DNA from 3 places in the Streptomyces sp. NPDC002577 genome. Region 1 is predicted to be linked to each of the others. Evidence: riboswitches for the same ligand, from Rfam matches in the RefSeq annotation. Region 1 holds a riboswitch; each other region holds the start of a gene.
The links. A riboswitch is a leader RNA that binds a small molecule or an ion and turns the genes downstream of it on or off. The one in region 1 is predicted to bind S-adenosylmethionine.
Positions count from the first base shown of each region.

Region 2: another riboswitch for S-adenosylmethionine. It lies ahead of thrC (threonine synthase); the one in region 1 lies ahead of ACWD4J_RS01575 (aminotransferase class V-fold PLP-dependent enzyme).
Region 3: another riboswitch for S-adenosylmethionine. It lies ahead of ACWD4J_RS29115 (ABC transporter permease subunit); the one in region 1 lies ahead of ACWD4J_RS01575 (aminotransferase class V-fold PLP-dependent enzyme).

Region 1 is NZ_JBSFWK010000001.1:340,678-346,700, reverse strand. It holds gene ACWD4J_RS01595 (NYN domain-containing protein) at 1-652, opposite strand, end outside; gene ACWD4J_RS01590 (hypothetical protein) at 725-964, opposite strand; gene ACWD4J_RS01585 (rhomboid family intramembrane serine protease) at 1,215-1,958, shown strand; gene ACWD4J_RS01580 (Lrp/AsnC family transcriptional regulator) at 2,065-2,346, shown strand; gene ACWD4J_RS01575 (aminotransferase class V-fold PLP-dependent enzyme) at 2,366-3,733, opposite strand; SAM riboswitch class IV at 3,942-4,058, opposite strand; gene trpD (anthranilate phosphoribosyltransferase) at 4,254-5,318, opposite strand; gene qcrB (cytochrome bc1 complex cytochrome b subunit) at 5,526-6,023, opposite strand, start outside.
Region 2 is NZ_JBSFWK010000015.1:38,771-44,793, forward strand. It holds gene groL (chaperonin GroEL) at 1-759, opposite strand, end outside; gene ACWD4J_RS20805 (cold-shock protein) at 1,219-1,422, opposite strand; gene ACWD4J_RS20810 (MoaD/ThiS family protein) at 1,836-2,111, opposite strand; gene thrC (threonine synthase) at 2,242-3,579, opposite strand; SAM riboswitch class I at 3,573-3,747, opposite strand; gene ACWD4J_RS20820 (glucosyl-3-phosphoglycerate synthase) at 3,944-4,930, shown strand; gene ACWD4J_RS20825 (alpha,alpha-trehalose-phosphate synthase (UDP-forming)) at 5,147-6,023, shown strand, end outside.
Region 3 is NZ_JBSFWK010000029.1:67,955-73,977, reverse strand. It holds gene ACWD4J_RS29125 (hypothetical protein) at 1-703, opposite strand, end outside; gene ACWD4J_RS29120 (putative leader peptide) at 901-1,023, opposite strand; SAM riboswitch class IV at 1,325-1,436, shown strand; gene ACWD4J_RS29115 (ABC transporter permease subunit) at 1,820-2,902, shown strand; gene ACWD4J_RS29110 (amino acid ABC transporter ATP-binding protein) at 2,899-3,753, shown strand; gene ACWD4J_RS29105 (ABC transporter substrate-binding protein) at 3,887-4,912, shown strand; gene ACWD4J_RS29100 (GNAT family N-acetyltransferase) at 5,036-5,773, shown strand; gene ACWD4J_RS29095 (putative leader peptide) at 5,791-6,003, shown strand.

The DNA.
Region 1 (6,023 bases):
GGCTCTCGGCCCGTACGGCCTCGGTCTCGGCGCTCGCCTTGCGCAGCGCGGCCTCGCCGCGCTTGACGTCGCTGAGGGCCGCGCGCAGCTTGCGCTGCAGCGAGTCGGCCTCCTTCTTGGCCGACTCCAGCTCCGTGCGCAGCCGTTCCGTGTCGATCCTGGTCTGGTCGCGGGCCACGGCCAGCTCCTCGCGCAGCCGCTCCAGCTCGGCCCGGTTCTCTTCGTCGGCGCGCTCGGCGTCCGCCCGCTGGGCCTCCTCGCCCGCGGCGGTCACGAGCTTCACCCAGCCCGCCGGGCGCAGCACATAGGCGGCTGCCGCGACGTCCATCGGGTCCGCGGCCGGCGGCGGTGCCCCCGATTCCAGCGCACCGCTGAGTTCGGGCTGGGCCTCGCGCAGCCGTTCCGCGATGCGCTGGCGGAAGATCGGTTCCGCCTCCACGGCCGCGGCCATCGCGTTGCCCGCGAACTTCACGCGCCGGCTCGGCGTGAAGCGTGCGTACTGTCTGAGCTGCGCGGGCAGTTCAGTGAAGGTCAGCCCGCCGAAGCCGTCCGAGACGATCTGGACGACCCGGCGGCGCACGCCGTCGGGCAGCGGGCGGTCGAGCACCTCAGCGGTGCCGTCGGCCGGCTCCCCGCCTGTGGTCTCCACCATCCGTCACACCCCAATTTCTGAGCGGGGCCCTCCCCCACTCTCGACTTCGCTCGAGCGGGGGGACCCCCATCGTCAGGAGCCGGCGCCCGGCCTGTCCACGAGTTCCACCTGGTCCACCGCGTTGCACCAGCGGCAGCGCACCGACTCGATGGTCTCACTGACCACCTCGCGCTCCTCGACGGTCGGTTCCCCGGCCAGATCGAGGTGCACATACTCGACGACCTTCGACGAACGGGTCACGTCGAAGCGCGTGAGATTGCCGCAGAGCGTGCACCGCCAGCGGGTCTGGGCCGTCGGCAAGGGAACCGTCATCGTGCTGTCGCTTCCTTCGAGTTTCAGTATTCAAGGCTCGCCTCCGGAGCGCCTGGGCTCCGTCGGCTCACGGGTGCACCTGTATCCATGGTGCGTCCGTTTGCCTGGTGCGGATGGCACGTAACCCTACGGCCTGCCGGGTACCCCGTGCTCAGGCCCCGGTCGGCGGCGAGGCGGTCCGCACGGCTTGCTCCCGTTACGTCATGCTCTGACCGTGATGCGAAAACGGCGTGGTGGCCTGGGCACGGCGATGCACCGGGCGATGGGGGTACCTCCCATGCCCTTAAGGCAATGGGGGAGGGGCCCGACCGCCCCCGTGACGTACGGCGTGATCGTCCTGTGCTGCCTGGTCTTCGTCACCGGACCGGCCGCCGCGCTGAACCCCGTGTACGGCAGCGGACAGGAGCTGATCGCCGCCCAGGTGGCGTACTTCGAGCGCTGGGGCGTGGTGCCCGCGGAGCTGTTCAGCGGCGCGCCACGGGCCGCTGTCACCCCCGCCACGGCGCTCTTCGTGCACGGCAGCTGGCTGCACCTGCTGGGGAACATGCTCTTCCTCTACGTCTTCGGCGCGATGGCCGAGGAGCGCATGGGCCATGTCGAGTTCGCGCTCTTCTACGTCGGCTGCGGCTATCTGGCGCTACTCGGCTACGCCACCGCCCACGCGGGGTCGCAGCAGACGCTGGTGGGCGCCTCAGGGGCGATCTCCGCGGTCCTCGGCGCCTTCCTGTTCCTGTTCCCCCGGGCCCGCGTCACGAGTCTGTTCCCGTTCCTGTTCTTCCTGCCGCTGCGCTTCCCGGCCTGGGTGGTGCTGCCCTTCTGGGTGGCGCTCCAGTGGCTGGCGATGAGCCGCCCGAGCCAGGGCCCGGGCGTCGCCTATCTGGCCCACCTCGTGGGCTTCTCGCTGGGCTTTCTGTACGCCTGGGCGCGGTACGGGCGGCGCGAGAGGGCGTACGCCACGACCCTGGACGGACAGGGGCAGGAGAGCGAGGGATGACCGGCGGGAGCGCGGCCCGACGCGCCGGGGCCGGACGGATAGAGTGAAACCCCAGCCCACGGCCACCGAGGTCAACCGAGCGCTAAAAAGAGGGAGACAACCAGCCGTGATCACCGCGATCGTGCTCATCAAGACCAGCGTGGACCGGATCCCGGAGATCGCCGAATCCATCGCCGCGCTGGACAACGTCAGCGAGGTCTTCTCGGTGACGGGCACCTACGACCTGATCGCCATGGTCCGGGTCAAGGACCACGACGACTTGGCGGACGTGATCCCCGGCCGGATCAGCAAGATCCCGGGCGTGGAGGGCACGGACACGCATGTCGCGTTCCGTACGTACTCGCAGCACGACCTGGAGGCGGCGTTCGCGATCGGCCTCGACTCGTAGGAACGCCGCCTCGGGCGGATCAGGCGGAGGTGTCCGGGACGCAGCGGCCGTCCTCGGTGCGGTAGGCCCACCGTGCGCCGTCCCGGACGAGCTCCTTGACCGCCCGTACGAACCGCTCGACGTGCTCGTCCGGCGTGCCCGCGCCGAAGCTCACCCGGATGGCGTTGAGCGACTTCTCGCCGGGCGCCGCCTCGGGGGCACCGCACTCACCCTGCGCCTGCGGCTCGCTGCCGAGCAGGGTGCGTACGAGCGGGTGGGCGCAGAACAGCCCGTCCCGCACCCCGATCCCGTACTCGGCGGACAGGGCGGCCGCGAAGTGCGAGCTGTTCCACCCGTCGACGACGAACGAGATGACCCCGACCCGCGGCGCGTCGTCCCCGAACAGCGAGAGCACCCGCACCTCGGGCACGTCGGCCAGTCCCGCACGCACCGCCGAGATCAGCTGCCGCTCCCGCGCGACGAGCGCATCGAACCCGGCCTCGGTGAGCGCCTTGCAGGCCGAGGCGATGGCGTAGGCACCGATGACGTTGGGCGAACCGGCCTCGTGGCGCGCGACGGTGGTGTGCCACTCGACGTCGACCCCACCGTCCTCGCGGCGCCCGACCTTGCGGCTGGCGCCGCCACCCGCCAGATACGGCTCGGCGTCCTGAAGCCAGTCGGCGCGCCCGGCGAGCACGCCGGACCCGAACGGCGCGTACAGCTTGTGCCCGGAGAAGGCGACCCAGTCGACGTCCAACTCCGTTACGGACACGGCGTGGTGCGGGGCGAGCTGGGCGGCGTCCAGCACGATCCGCGCGCCGTGCGCATGAGCGGCGGCGGCCAGCTCCCGTACGGGCCACAGCTCACCGGTCACGTTGGACGCCCCGGTGACGCAGACCAGCGCAGGACCGTAGGGGTCCCGATCGGCCAGGGCCCGCTCCAGGGTCCTGACGGCCTGCTCCGGCGTACGAGGCGCGTCGAGATACGTGACGCGTGCATCGCGCCACGGCAGCAGGGACGCGTGGTGCTCGGTCTCGAAGACGAAGACCTGGCACCCCTCGGGCAGCGCGGCAGCCAGCAGGTTGAGCGAGTCGGTGGTCGACCGGGTGAAGACGACCTGGTCTCCCTCCCGGCAGCCGAGGAACTCCGCGACGGTGCGACGCGCGTTCTCGAAGAGGTCCGTCGACAGCTGCGACAGGTATCCGGCGCCGCGGTGCACGCTGCCGTAGTACGGCGCGTACGCCGCCACGTCGTCCCAGACCCGCTGCAGTGCCGGGGCGCTCGCCGCGTAGTCGAGGGCGGCGTATGCGACCTCGCCGCCGGTGACGAGCGGCACGAGGACATCACGCCCGAGAACGGGCAGAGGGGCACAAACGGACTGGTCGGCGGCAGCGGTGGAGACAGACATGGCGAACTCCCGTGAGAGGTAAGCGAATTGACTGCGCATGGCGGTACCTCCCATGCCCTTAAGGCAATGGGGGAGGGCATGACGGCTCAAGCGCAGAAAAAGAGTGAAAGGTGAAAAGGGGTACGCGAGAAGGGGCCTGACGCCCTATCGCATTCGCTTGCTCACGAGACAGCTCCTCGAGGACCAGGACCCCAGGAACCTGACAAGGGGTCCGCGCTTGCCGCAGACCTCTTTGCCTGCAGCCAGGTCTTCACCCGGGGCACCCCGCCACGGACGGAGGGTTGCCGGACAGCGGGCCGGGGCCTGGTCGCTGTCACTCATGACCTGCCGAGAACTATGCCAGATGATCGCGCCGGTGCAACCGGTGTCCGCGATGCGGACACCGGTTGCACCGGCTTACGGCGCCCGATGGTGCGCAAAAGTACGACGCGAGGGCACCGCCGTCGTGAACGGTGACGGCAGCCGCAGAAGCTGCCGGCCACCCACCACAGAGGTGGCGCACCGCCCAGCCGGCCGCAGGCTACCCGTTGCTCGCCGCCACCCACCGCTCCAGCACCCGCCGAGCCGCCCCCGAGTCGATCGACTCGGCGGCGCGCTCCATCCCGGCACGGATCTGCTCCGACAGCGAGCCCTCGCCCGGCGAGAAGGCCACCAGGGCCGCCGCCGAATTGAGCAGTACGGCGTCCCGTACTGGCCCGGTCTCGCCGGCCAGCAGCCGGCGGGCCACATCGGCGTTGTGGGACGCGTCGCCGCCCCGCAGCGCCTCGACCGGTACCAGCTCGATCCCGACGTCCCGCGGGTCGAAGCTCTCCTCGCGCACCGCACCGTCCCGCACGACCCACACCCGCGACGTCGAGGTCGTCGTCAGCTCGTCGAGCCCGTCGTCGCCGCGGAACACCAGCGCGGACGAGCCGCGCTCGGCCAGGACGCCGGCCATGAGCCCCGCCATGCGGGTGTCGAAGCAGCCGATCGCGGAGGCGGTGACCCGGGCGGGGTTGGTCAGCGGGCCGAGGATGTTGAACGAGGTCGCAATGCCCAGATCCCGCCGGACCGCACCGACGAACCGCATCGAGGGGTGGAACTTGGCCGCGAAACAGAAGGTGATCCCGGCCTCCTCGACCACCTGTGCCACCCGCGAGGGCGCCAGGTCCAGGTTGATGCCGAGCTTCTCCAGCACGTCGGACGAGCCGCTCGCCGAGGACGCGGCCCGGTTGCCGTGCTTGATGACCTTGGCCCCGGTCCCCGCGATCACGATGGCGGACATCGTGGAGATGTTGACCGTCTTGGCCCGGTCGCCGCCCGTACCGACGATGTCGACGGCGGGCCCGGGGATGTCCAGCGGCTGCGCGTGCGCGTACATCGCCTCGACGAGACCGGTGATCTCCTCGACGGTCTCTCCCTTGGCCCGCAGCGCCACCATGAAGCCCGCGATCTGGGCGTCCGAGGCCTCGCCGCTCATGATGCGGTCCATCGCCCACGCCGTGTCACCGGAGCTCAGGTCCTGCCCGGCGAGGAGTGCGCTCAGTACCTCGGGCCAGGAACGGCCCGCCGCGGTGTTGCCTCCTGCGGGGGTCACAGCGCTCATATGCCGCTCCTGGAGTTCTGCCCGGGCGGCCGCTGGTACGCGCGGAGATCCCGGCGGCACATCCCGCCCAGGGCCCCGCACGAGGCCCGCCCCGGGTCTCGTATACGTATAGGACCCACCCTATCCAGGCCCGGACACGGCAAAGAGCCCCGTCCAAGCAATGGACGGGGCTCCTACCGTGGCGACCCTCAGGTCAGAGCTCTGTGATCAGTGGTGGCCGTGGCCGCTCGTGATCTCCTTGAACTCCTCTACGGTCGGCTTGGGGATCTGCTGATCCTCGCCGTAGTAGTTGTTCGAGAGCTTGGCCCGGAGCTTCTCCGTGGCCGGGATCTTGCGCTCCACGCCGTGCTCGTCGACGGCCGGGCCGATCTCGACGGGCTCGTACTGGTCGTGCGCGGTGAGGGTGTGCAGCTGCTCCTGGCTGAGCGGCTCGTGGATCTCGATGAACTCACCGTGCGGCAGGCGCTTGATGATGCCGGACTCGCGTCCGTGCAGCACCTTGTCCCGGTCGCGGCGCTGCAGGCCGAGGCAGATCCGCTTGGTGACGATGAACGCGATGACCGGTGCGACGAAGAACGCGATCCGGACGAACCAGGTGACGGCGTTGATCGACAGGTGGAAGTGCGTGGCGAACAGGTCGTTGCCACCACCGATCAGCATCACGCAGTACCAGGTGATCCACGCGACGCCGACGGCCGTACGGGT
Region 2 (6,023 bases), on a different contig from region 1:
CTCGACGTCCTCGGCGATGATCAGCAGCGGCTTGCCGGACTGCATGACCTTCTCGAGGAGCGGCAGCAGGTCCTTGACGGAGCCGATCTTGGAGTTGGCGATCAGGATGTACGGGTCGTCCAGGGACGCCTCCATACGCTCCATGTCGGTGGCGAAGTACGCCGAGATGTAGCCCTTGTCGAAGCGCATACCCTCGGTGAGCTCCAGCTCCAGACCGAAGGTCTGGGACTCCTCGACGGTGATGACGCCTTCCTTGCCGACCTTGTCCATGGCCTCGGCGATGAGCTCGCCGATCTGGGTGTCGGCGGCGGAGATGGAGGCCGTGGAAGCGATCTGCTCCTTGGTCTCGATGTCCTTGGCCTGCTCGAGCAGGGAGGCGGAGACCGCCTCGACGGCCTTCTCGATGCCGCGCTTCAGGGCCATCGGGTTGGCACCCGCGGCGACGTTGCGCAGACCCTCCTTGACGAGCGCCTGGGCCAGGACGGTCGCGGTCGTCGTGCCGTCACCGGCGACGTCGTCCGTCTTCTTCGCGACCTCCTTGACCAGCTCGGCGCCGATCTTCTCGTACGGGTCCTCGAGCTCGATCTCCTTGGCGATGGACACACCGTCGTTGGTGATCGTGGGGGCGCCCCACTTCTTCTCGAGGACGACGTTGCGACCCTTGGGGCCAAGGGTGACCTTGACGGCGTCGGCGAGCTGGTTCATCCCGCGCTCGAGACCGCGCCGTGCCTCCTCGTCGAACGCGATGATCTTGGCCATGTGAAGTGGTCCTCCCGGACTGGGGTGGATTTCTCCGGACCGCGCTGGCGCCCGCGACGGACGGCCTGCCTGCCTCGTGGTTCCTTGCCCCACCCGGCCTGCTGGGCCTCACCGACCCGGTCCTTCGTTGTCACTCTCACTCTCAGAGTGCTAACGCCAATGATTAGCACTCGACCCCAGAGAGTGCAAGCGCCCGAAGGGCTCATTGAGGGGTGGTGGCCGGGAGACGGGTGGGCGCAAGCGCCCGAAGGGCTTCCTTGAGGGGTGGTGGCCGGGAGACGGGTGGGCGCAAGCGCCCGAAGAGCTTCCTTGAGGGGTGGCGACCGGGCGACGCACCCCAAAGAGACACGCGCCGCTGACAGACCCCGCCCGAACGCGAACGCCCGGGCACACCGCAGGGCCCGTATCCCCGACCGGGATACGGGCCCTGCGTGAATGTCGTTGCAGTCAGTCGGCGCTTCAGCCGGCCATGCGGACCATGTCCGCCTGCGGTCCCTTCTGACCCTGCGAGATCTCGAATTCGACCCGCTGGCCCTCTTCCAGGGTGCGGTAGCCGTCCATCTGAATCGCGCTGTAGTGGACGAATACATCCGCACCACCGTCGACCGCGATGAAGCCGTACCCCTTCTCCGCGTTGAACCACTTGACGGTGCCCTGAGCCATGCCTAACTCCCCTATTACTGGCCCTTGCACAGGACCGCACTTCGCGGACCCGGGTCAGACCTCACCCCCCAACGGTTGGGGGTGTGCGCCGGAACGCGTCGACCGCGGCTGAATGTATCTGCCCAACTGCCGTCTGCAACAGGTCAATCGGACGAGAAATCCGGGCACACCCGATCGGGAATATGCGGAGAATCCGCCAGTACTCAGGGCAAGTCGGGCCCGGCAAAAGGAATATACGACGCAAAAGAGTCGTGCACTTTGGCTACTTCTCATCGACTGCCGGGCGCGAAGTCATATGCACCGGACAAGAGCGGCGAACCGAGTTCCCCAACTGTACCGCGCTCAACCATGCAGAATTGCCCCCTCCGCTTCTCTCGCGGAGGGGGCAATTCTGGTGACTCAGCGTGCGGTGCTCAGCCTCCGGCGACGGCCGGGATGATCGAGACGCCGGCGCCGTCCGGGGTCGCCGTCTCCAGACCCTGCTCGAAGCGGACGTCGTCGTCGTTCACGTACACGTTCACGAACCGCCGCAGCTTGCCCTGGTCGTCGAGGACGCGGGCGGCGATCCCGGCGTGGTTCTTCTCCAGGTCGGCGATGACCTCGGAGAGCGTGGCCCCTTCAGCGGGCACCTCGGCCTGGCCGCCGGTGTACGTACGCAGGATGGTCGGGATGCGGACGGTAACGCTCATGATTCACCTCGAGGGAGGAACGGGTGCGCCCTGAAGAGGCGCGGGCTGTATCGACATGCGGCGGCCGCCGCGTGGGCGCGAGGACGGACCACGACCGGCGGCCGGCCACGATCACATGCCCCTACGACGACTAACCGGCAAGACCCGCGGCGCGGAACGCGTCGAGGTTCGGACGGATCGTCGCCGTCGGGCCCGTGGTCGGCTCGACCGCGTCCAGCGTCTTGAGGCCGTCGCCCGTGTTGAGGACGACCGTGGTCAGCGACGGGTCCAGGAGGCCGTTCTCGATCAGCTTGCGGGTGACGCCGACGGTCACGCCGCCCGCCGTCTCGGCGAAGATGCCCTCCGTGCGGGCCAGCAGCTTGATCGCGTCGACGACCTGCTCGTCGTTGACGTCCTCGACGGCGCCGCCCGTGCGGCGGGCGATGTCGAGGACATAGGGGCCGTCGGCCGGGTTGCCGATGGCGAGGGACTTGGCGATGGTGTTCGGCTTCTGCGGCCGCACCACGTCGTGCCCGGCCTTGAAGGCCGTCGACACCGGGGAGCAGCCCTCCGCCTGGGCGCCGAAGATCTTGTACGGCTTGTCCTCGACCAGACCGAGCTTGATCAGCTCCTGCAGACCCTTGTCGATCTTGGTGAGCTGGGAGCCGGAGGCGATCGGGATCACCAGCTGGTCCGGGATCTGCCAGCCGAGCTGCTCGCAGATCTCGTACGCCAGGGTCTTGGAGCCCTCGCCGTAGTACGGCCGGAGGTTGACGTTGACGAAGCCCCAGCCCTCGCCCAGCGGGTCGCCGATGAGCTCGGAGCAGAAACGGTTCACGTCGTCGTAGTTGCCCTCGATGCCGACGAGCTCGCCGCCGTACACCGCGGCCATGACGACCTTGCCCTGCTCGAGGTCGTGCGGGATGAAGACGCAGGAGCGGAAGCCGGCGCGGGCGGCGGCGGCGCCGACGGCACCCGCCAGGTTGCCCGTGGAGGAGCAGGAGAGCGTGGTGAAGCCGAAGGCGCGGGCGGCCTCGAGGGCCTGGGCGACGACGCGGTCCTTGAAGGAGTGCGTCGGGTTGCCGGAGTCGTCCTTGATGAACAGGCCGCCGGTGACGCCGAGTTCACGGGCGAGGTTGTCGGCCTTGACGAGCTTGGTCCAGCCCGGGTTCAGGTTCGGCTTGGTGGCCACGTCCGCGGGGACGGGCAGCAGCGGGGCGTACCGCCAGATGTTGTCGGGACCGGCCTCGATCTGCTTGCGCAGGCTCTCGGGGTCACCGGTCGGCAGGTCGTATGCGACTTCGAGCGGACCGAAACAGATTTCGCAGGCGAAGATCGGGCCGAGCGGGAAGCGCTCGCCGCACTCACGACAGGAGAGGGCGGATGCGGGTCCGAGGTCGACAGCCTTGGCGGTGTCGGTTCCGGCGGTGTCCGTGTCGGTGGTGGCAACAGTCTGCGCAGCCATGGAGGCGAGGCCCTTTCTCCTCATCTTCCTCGCGGCGCATCTCGCCGCGAGACGGATTTGGCACCTTCCCTAGCCGGGGCCTCGCGACTGTGATCAAAAGTGATCGGCGATCAACGGTGATCGGTACGAGAACCGGCTGGAGGGTTGCCGGGGCTTCAACGGGCCGTGTCCCTCTGCCCCTCTGGATGAGCGGTATGGCGCCGGGCCGTGCGGGTCCCGGAGCGTTTGTTCGCGCCATGACCCCCGACATGCGATGGTCATGCGCGTTGTTCAAGACTGTAACCGAAGGCCAGGACAGTTGAGGTAGTCGTCCGAACCGCGAGATGGATCACAGGCAGTGGTCTCAGTGACGGGCCACCGAGTGGTCCCAGTGAGGGGGCACCAGAACGTGCTTGATGAAGTCGAGCGCTGGCTGAGTACACGGTCCTGGTCGGTGACCGACCGTCCGCTCCGTCAGCTGGTCGCAGCGAAGCGCGCCACGGGACAGACGGTGAGCGTCGTGCTTCCCGCGCTCAACGAGGAGAAGACGGTCGGCGAGATCGTCGAGGTGATCCGCCGCGAGTTGATGACGCCGGCGATGCCGCTCGTCGACGAGCTCGTGGTGGTCGATTCGGGTTCGACGGACCGTACGGCGGAGGTCGCCGCGGCGGCCGGTGCCCGCGTCGTCCACCGCGACGCGATCCTGCCGCGCATACCCGCGCTCCCCGGCAAGGGCGAGGTCCTGTGGCGTTCGCTGCTCGTGACCAGCGGGGACATCGTCGCCTTCGTCGACGCGGACCTGAAGGAGTTCTCGGCGGACTTCGTCTCCGGCATCGTGGGCCCGCTGCTCACCGAGCCCGGCGTGGACCTGGTCAAGGCGATGTACGACCGTCCGCTCGGCGCCGAGCTCTCGTCGGGCAACGCCGCAGGTGAGGGTGGTCGTGCTGCCGCGCAGGGCGGCCGGGTCACCGAGCTGATGGCCCGCCCGCTACTGAACATGCACTGGCCTCAGCTGGCCGGGTTCGTCCAGCCGCTGGGCGGTGAGTACGCGGCGCGCAGGTCCCTGCTCGAGCAGCTCCCGTTCCCCGTCGGATACGGCGTCGAGCTGGGCATGCTCGTCGACGCCCTGCACCTCAGGGGCCTGGACGCGCTCGCCCAGGTCGACGTCGGCGTGCGCAAGCACCGGCACCAGGACGGCCAGGCGCTGGGGCGGATGGCTGCCGCGATCTACCGCACGGCGCAGCTGCGCCTGGCCCGCGGCCATCTCGTACGTCCCGTCCTCACTCAGTTCGAGCGCGGCGACAGCGGATTCGAACCGCGTACGTACTCGGTGGACACGGAGGAGCGGCCCCCGATGGCCGAGATCGCGGAGTACGCGGAGCGGCGCGCCGCGTAACCGCGCCATGAACATCTCGGGGTGCGGTGCTCTCACCGGCCGTGCCGGAGCAGTGCGAACCCTTGACCGCGGGCCTCGGTGCGCTGCTGCCGGGCCCGGCGGGAGGTCGCCGTCCGTGATCGCCGTGTAACCCGTAGCGGGGACCGTATACGGCTATGGGACCAGCCGAGTCGCCCGTACGTTTGAGCGTTTCCGGGCCGGGCTAAGTTTGGGCGTATGGCTTCCACTCAGGGTGCTCAGGTCCTCGTCGCGTCCAACCGCGGCCCGGTCTCCTACACGCTGCAGGAGGACGGCTCGCTCACCGCCAAGCGCGGCGGGGGCGGTCTCGTCTCGGGCCTGTCGGCGATCGGCCCGGACGCGGGCGCGGTGTGGGTGTGCTCCGCTCTGGGCGAAGGCGACCGCGAGGCCGTACGCCGCACGGGCGGGACGCTGGACCCGGCCGACACGGGCGGGCAGCACGTGCGCATGCTGGGGATCGAGCCGGACGTGCACGACGACGCGTACAACGGCATCGCGAACTCGGTGCTGTGGTTCGTGCACCACATGCTGTACCAGACGCCGCTGGAGCCCGCTTTCGGCGCGGAGTTCCGGGCTCAGTGGGCCTCCTACGAGGTGTACAACCGGGCCTTCGCCGAGGCGCTGGCGGGCGAGGCGGCCCAGGGCGCGGCGGTGCTCGTGCAGGACTACCACCTGGTGCTTGTGCCGGGCATGCTCCGCGAGCTGCGCCCCGACCTCAGGATCGGGCACTTCTCGCACACGCCGTGGGCGCCGGTCGACTACTTCCGGCTGCTGCCGGACGACATCGCGCGGGAGGTGCTGCGGGGCATCCTCGGCGCGGACCGCGCGGGGTTCCTGACCTGGCGCTGGGCGAACGCGTTCACCACCTGCTGCATGGAACTGCTGGGCCCGGACGCCCTCGCCGACACCCGGATCGGGGTGCACGGGCTCGGCGCGGACGCGGACTTCCTGCGGGAGCGGTCGCACCAGCCGGACGTCGAGGAGCGCATGGCCGTCCTGCGCGCTCAGGTCGGTACGGGCCGCAAGAGCATCGTCCGGGTCGACCGCACCGAGCTGTCGAAGAACATCGTGCGCG
Region 3 (6,023 bases), on a different contig from region 1:
CGAGGGTGCCCTGGGGCGCGGTGGAGATGCTGTTCGCCACCTTCTCGCCGGCGGGCAGTTGCAGGGTGCGTACCGTGCCGGTGCGGTCGTCGGCGGTGCCCACCAGCCCGTTCCCGGTCGCGAACCACACGCGTCCCTGCCAGTCCGGGGAGAGTCCGGTCACCGCGTCGTCATCCGGAATCGCGGAGGTCAGCGACAGACTCTTGTCGATCGTCAGGGTCCAGTCGCCGTCCGAGTCCTGGTGATGACCGACCCGCAGCAGCGACCTGCTGCCGTCGATCACGACCAGCCGGTCGTCCTGGTCGAGGTACGCGTAGACGCCGCCCAGCAACGAGCCCTTGGTCAGGGTGAGTTCGGCGATGGAGCTGCCGTCGTCCGGGTCCAGCAGATGGACCGTGGGCACCTGCCCGAAGATGGGCGTGCACAGCGCCACCGGATAGCCGTCGGACCCGACCAGGACGGTCGGGCAGGCCGACGCCAGCGCCACCCGCTTCGAGGAGAGGGTGCCGGATCCCGGCCCGGCCAGCGGCGTGGTGTCCGAGGAACCGGTGTCCCCGTGCATGGTGGCCGTACCGTCCGGGCCGGTGTACGGGTTGTGCGGCGGCGCCGGGGTGAAAACCGAGCCGGCGGCGCTCGCGGGAGCCGCCGAGGCGGCCACGGAGACCACCGCCGCGGTGAAGGCGGTGGCCAGCACTGTGCGCAGCCGTGAACGGGCGTGAAGGGCGGAGGACAATCGGGTCTCCTGGTGAAGGAAGGTAGGGAGAGAAGAACCCTGGAAATTCCGGCGAAATACGCACCGTTAATCGGTGCGGCGGAAAAGAGAATCACTCGTCCCTCGACTCCGAATTCGGGAGAGTCGGTGGAGTCGGGAGTGTGGTCAGGCGACGGGAAAAAGTCTCGTCACGCGAGGGACGTCGACATGTGTGCAGCGTCGGCGCAGGCCATCCGGGGTCGACACAGGCTGGCGGACAGGCGAACCAAGTCGACATGGCGCCGCGCCGTCAGAAAGATTCCCCGATACATGCCGGGAAGAAAACCAAGAGATACGTGTCCCTGTCAAGCAGCTTGTCAAGGCAGTGGGTTTGGGTGCATCCCATGACGAATGCGACGGCTGGCGCAAGGGAGATCTCTCGCCCGGGATGATGCCGTTTGCTTGGGAGTTGGCTGTTTGCGTCATGTACCGCTGAGCCGACCCCATCGCACATCGCCGTGCCGGATGTGCCCCGAAGGCGGCGACGGAGGCTGCGACCATGCCGGGCCGTGCGTAGCCGGTCTGCGCACGTTGACATTCCAGGCGGCGGCTGCCTACCTTACGGCGCAGAACGGTCAAGAGTGTCAGCGACAAGCCCTGGCTTGCTGGCCGGCAACCCTCGCGTCGCGGTGGGGTGCCCCAGGTGACGACCGGACCGGATCTTGTTTTTCGGTAAGCGCGAGGCCCCGCGGGGCGGAACGGTGATGGTGACGGCGATGTACGCAGCTCCGGGGATGGCCGCATGGCGGCGCCACGGCCGCGTCACGACGTCTGTGAACCGTCCCGTCGATCTGCTCCGCGTCAACAGTGCACTGTGTCGCGTCTCCTGTCGCGTTCTCTGCCAGCGCTGACGGTTTTCTGAGGCGGTCTTTCTGAGTCCGTCGCGGCCGGCGGCTCGCTGAACCCCTGACGTTCGCCGCCGTCGCGGCGTTCTCCACCGCCGAACCACCCCCGAACCAACCCCGGTTCCGCCCGCTCCAGTGCGCTTCGTCCCGCAGAGCTCCTCCCCGCTCTGCCGCGCCGTCGTCGCCTGCGCGGCCCGGGTGTCCGAATCTGCTGGAGTCGTCCATGAGTGAACCTCCCGGCTCTGCTGTGTCCTCCGGCTCAGCACCCACCGCCGAGGCGATACCCCGCCCCGAACCCTCCTCGACCGCGCTGCACACGGCACCACGGCCGCAGGGCCCCGCTGAAGCGACCGAAGGCTCCGAAGGCTCCGGCGGTGACGCCCCGGTGCGGCCGCTGTCGGCGCAGCGGGTGCTTCCCCTCCGCCGCCCCGGCCGGTGGATCGCCACGGTGGTCGTGCTGGTCCTGGTCGCCCAGATCGGCCACGGGCTGCTGACCAACCCCTTCTACCAGTGGGACCGTTTCCAGTACTGGTTCCTGCGCCCGGTGGTCCTCGACGGCCTGGTCATCACCCTTGAAGTAGCGGCGTACAGCGCCGTGCTGGGGCTGCTCGGCGGCATCCTCATCGCCCTCGCCAGGCTCTCCGGCAGCCCGGTGCTCCGTGCCATCAGCTGGGTCTACACCTGGCTGTTCCGCTCGGTACCGCTGATCGTCGTACTGATCTTCCTCTACAACTTCAGCGCGCTGTACAAGACGTTGAGCATCGGCGTGCCCTTCGGTCCGGCCTTCTTCACCTTCGACGAGTCGCGGCTCGCCACAGACATCGTCGTGGCGGTCGTCGGACTCAGCCTCAACGAGGCCGCCTACGCCGCCGAGGTGGTGCGGGCCGGCATCCTCTCGGTCGACCAGGGCCAGCACGAGGCGGCAGCCGCTCTCGGCCTGCCGAAGCGCTACCAGTTCGCCCGGATCGTCTTCCCCCAGGCTCTGCGCTCCATCACCCCGAACTACGTCAACCAGCTGATCGGCCTCATCAAGAGCACGTCCCTGGTCTTCTACGTGTCACTGCTCGACCTGTTCGGCTCGGTGCAGACGATGGGCAGCACCTATCCCGGCGACATCGTGCCGCTGCTGCTGGTCGCCACCGTCTGGTACCTGATCCTCACCAGCGCCGTGTCCGTCGTCCAGTTCTACGTCGAGCGGTACTTCGCCCGGGGCGCCACGCGCACCCTGCCGCCGACCCCTTTGCAGAAACTGCGTACCGGCCTGCGGGACCTGCGGGAGCGTGCGCGCAAGGAGGCCGCCGTATGACCGCCGAGACGCTCGACTCGCTTGAGGCCTCGCTTGAGACCCTTGCGATACGCCCCGCCGCCGTGGAGGTCCACGACGTGCACAAGTGGTACGGCGCCCACCGGGTGCTGGACGGCATCGACCTGACGGTGCAGCCCGGCGAGGTCACCGTGATCATCGGCCCGTCCGGCTCCGGCAAGTCCACCCTGCTGAGGGTCATCAACCACCTGGAGAAGCCCGAGATCGGCTACGTCAGCGTCAACGGCGAACTGATCGGCGTACGGCGGCACGGCAAGCGCAGCGCGATGGGGGTCCCCCCGGCCGAAGGCTGGGGGAGGCTCAAGGAGCTCAGCGAGCGGGCCATCCTGGCCCAGCGCAGCCGGATCGGCTTCGTCTTCCAGAACTTCAACCTGTTCCCGCATCTGACTGTCCTCGACAACGTCGCCGCCGCGCCCGTGGCCACCGGGAAGCTGGCCAAGCCCGAGGCCCAGAAGCTGGCGCGCGAACTGCTGGGCCGCGTGGGCCTCGGCGACAAGACCGGCGCCTATCCGCGGCAGCTGTCCGGCGGCCAGCAGCAGCGGGTGGCCATCGCCCGCGCACTCGCCCTGCGGCCCGGGATCATCCTGTTCGACGAGCCCACGTCGGCGCTCGACCCCGAGCTCGTCGGCGAGGTCCTGGCCGTCATCAAGGACCTGGCGACCAGCGGCACCACGCTCGTGATCGTGACCCACGAGATCGGCTTCGCCCGCGAGGTCGCCGACCGGGTCGTCTTCATCGACGGCGGTCGCATCGTCGAACAGGGCCCGCCCGCCGAGGTGTTGGACAACCCGCAGCACGAGCGGACCAGGGATTTCCTGAGCAAGGTGCTCTGACCGGGCCCTCAGCACCTCTGTACCGAATCCGAGTTTCCGTTTCCCCGGGTTTCCGGCCCCCGAGTTTCCGTCCCCTCCCCGAATTTCCGTCACACCGCACCACTGTCACCACCTCTCACCGACAAGGACAGCCATGCCTAGCCACTTCTCCCGACGTAGCCTGCTGCGCGGCATCACGGCGGCGACCGCCGTTGCCACCCTCGCCACCGGACTCGCCGCTTGCGGGGGCGACAGCGACGCCGCCACCACCACCAAGGCCGACGCCGCGGGCACCGTCACCGTGGGCCAGCTGTCCAACGGGGCCGCCAAGCAGACCGAGTTGAAGGTCTCCGAGGTCAAGTCGATCAGTGCCGAACTGCCGGACTCGGTGCGCAAGAGCGGCAAGCTGGCGATCGGTGTCGGCGCCCTGCCCGACGGCTTCCCGCCCCTCGCATACGTCGGCTCCGACCAGAAGACCCTCACTGGCGCCGAGCCCGACTTCGGCCGCCTGGTCGCCGCGGTCCTCGGCCTCCAGCCGGAGCTGAAGAACTCCACGTGGGAGAACATGTTCGTCGGCATCGACAGCAGCAAGGTCGACGTGGCGTTCTCCAACATCACCGACACCGAGGAGCGCAAGAAGAAGTACGACTTCGCCTCGTACCGCAAGGACAACGTCGGCTTCGAGGTGCTGAAGAAGAGCACGTGGAACTTCGACGGCGACTACGAGAACCTCGCAGGGAAGACCGTCGCCGTCGACAACGGCACCAACCAGGAGAAGATCCTCCTCGAGTGGCAGACGAAGCTGCAGAAGGAGGGCAAGAAGCTCACCGTCAAGCACTTCGCCAGCAAGAACAGCACCTACCTGGCGCTGACCGGCGGGAAGATCGACGCCTACTTCGCCGCCAACCCCGGGGTCGCCTACCACATCACGCAGACCGCCAAGTCGCCCAACCCGACGCGCAGCGCGGGCACCTTCTCCGGCGCAGGCGCCACGCTCCAGGGCCTGATCGCGGCGACCACGAAGAAGGACAGCGGGATCGCGAAGCCGGTCGCCGACGCCATCAACTACCTGATCAAGAACGGCCAGTACGCGAAGTGGCTGGCCGCCTGGAACCTGTCCAACGAGGCCGTCAGCACCGCGGAGGTCAACCCGCCCGGACTGCCGCTCGACAACTCCTGACACTCCACAACTGTCCGGCAGCGCCCGCTGAACGGCTCCGCCACCGAGTCACGACACCCCGTCGTCGGTGGCGGAGCCGCGGGCGTGCTCCCCACACGTCGTAAACGGAGACCCCACACAGCCATGTCCACCAGTGTCCACCCGGCCGAGGCGCAGAGCCCAGCGGCACCGCACATCCTGGACAACCCCGCCTGGGCCGCACTGACCGGCCCGCACGCCCGGTTCGCCGAGCGCGTGGGCAGCGCCGCCCGCTACCCCACGGACGTCTCCCCGTTCACCGCCCTCGCCGACCCGGCCGACCCGAGGGCCTGGGACGACCTGGCCGTCCTGGCCGGACCGGGCACCCCTGTGGCGGTCACCGGAGCAGTGGCCCCTCCGGACGGGTGGGAGGTCGTGGAGAGCGGTCAGGGCGTGCAACTGGTCGACACGGCACTGCGCGCCGAACCGGCCCCGGAAGCGGTACGGCTCGGCCTCGACGACGTACCCGAGATCCTGGAGCTGATCGCCCTGACCAAGCCGGGCCCCTTCCTGCCCCGGACCGTCGAACTCGGCACCTACCTCGGCATCCGCCACCAAGGGCGGCTGATCGCGATGGCCGGCGAACGGCTGCGCCCGCCCGGCTGGACGGAGATCAGCGCCGTGTGCACCCACCCCGACCACCGCGGCCGTGGCCTCGCGACCCGCCTTGTGCGAGCGGTCGCGGCGGGCATCAGGGAACGCGGGGACACCCCGTTCCTCCACGCCAGTGCCGCCAACACCGGTGCTATCCGGCTCTACGAGTCGATCGGCTTCACCCTGCGCCGACGCCCCGACTTCCTTTTTCTGCGGACTCCCGCCGGTCAGCCGGAACAAAGGGCGTAGCCGTGCTGTTGTGCGTCATGGCTGACGACCAGGCGGAGCCCGTCCGGGTTCGGCAAGCGCGAAGGCGGCGGGGCTTCGAGCCCGCGCGCCGGAAGGGCGGAGGTGACGCACACGTGCGACTCCCGTCCTGCCGTCGCGTCATGAAACTCGCTCCGCGCCACCGCCTGCGTCTCTACTCCCGGCCCCACATCGATCTGCAGCGTGTGGCCGGCGCGCTCTGTTGCTCCTGACCTGTTGCCTCGAAGCCGCA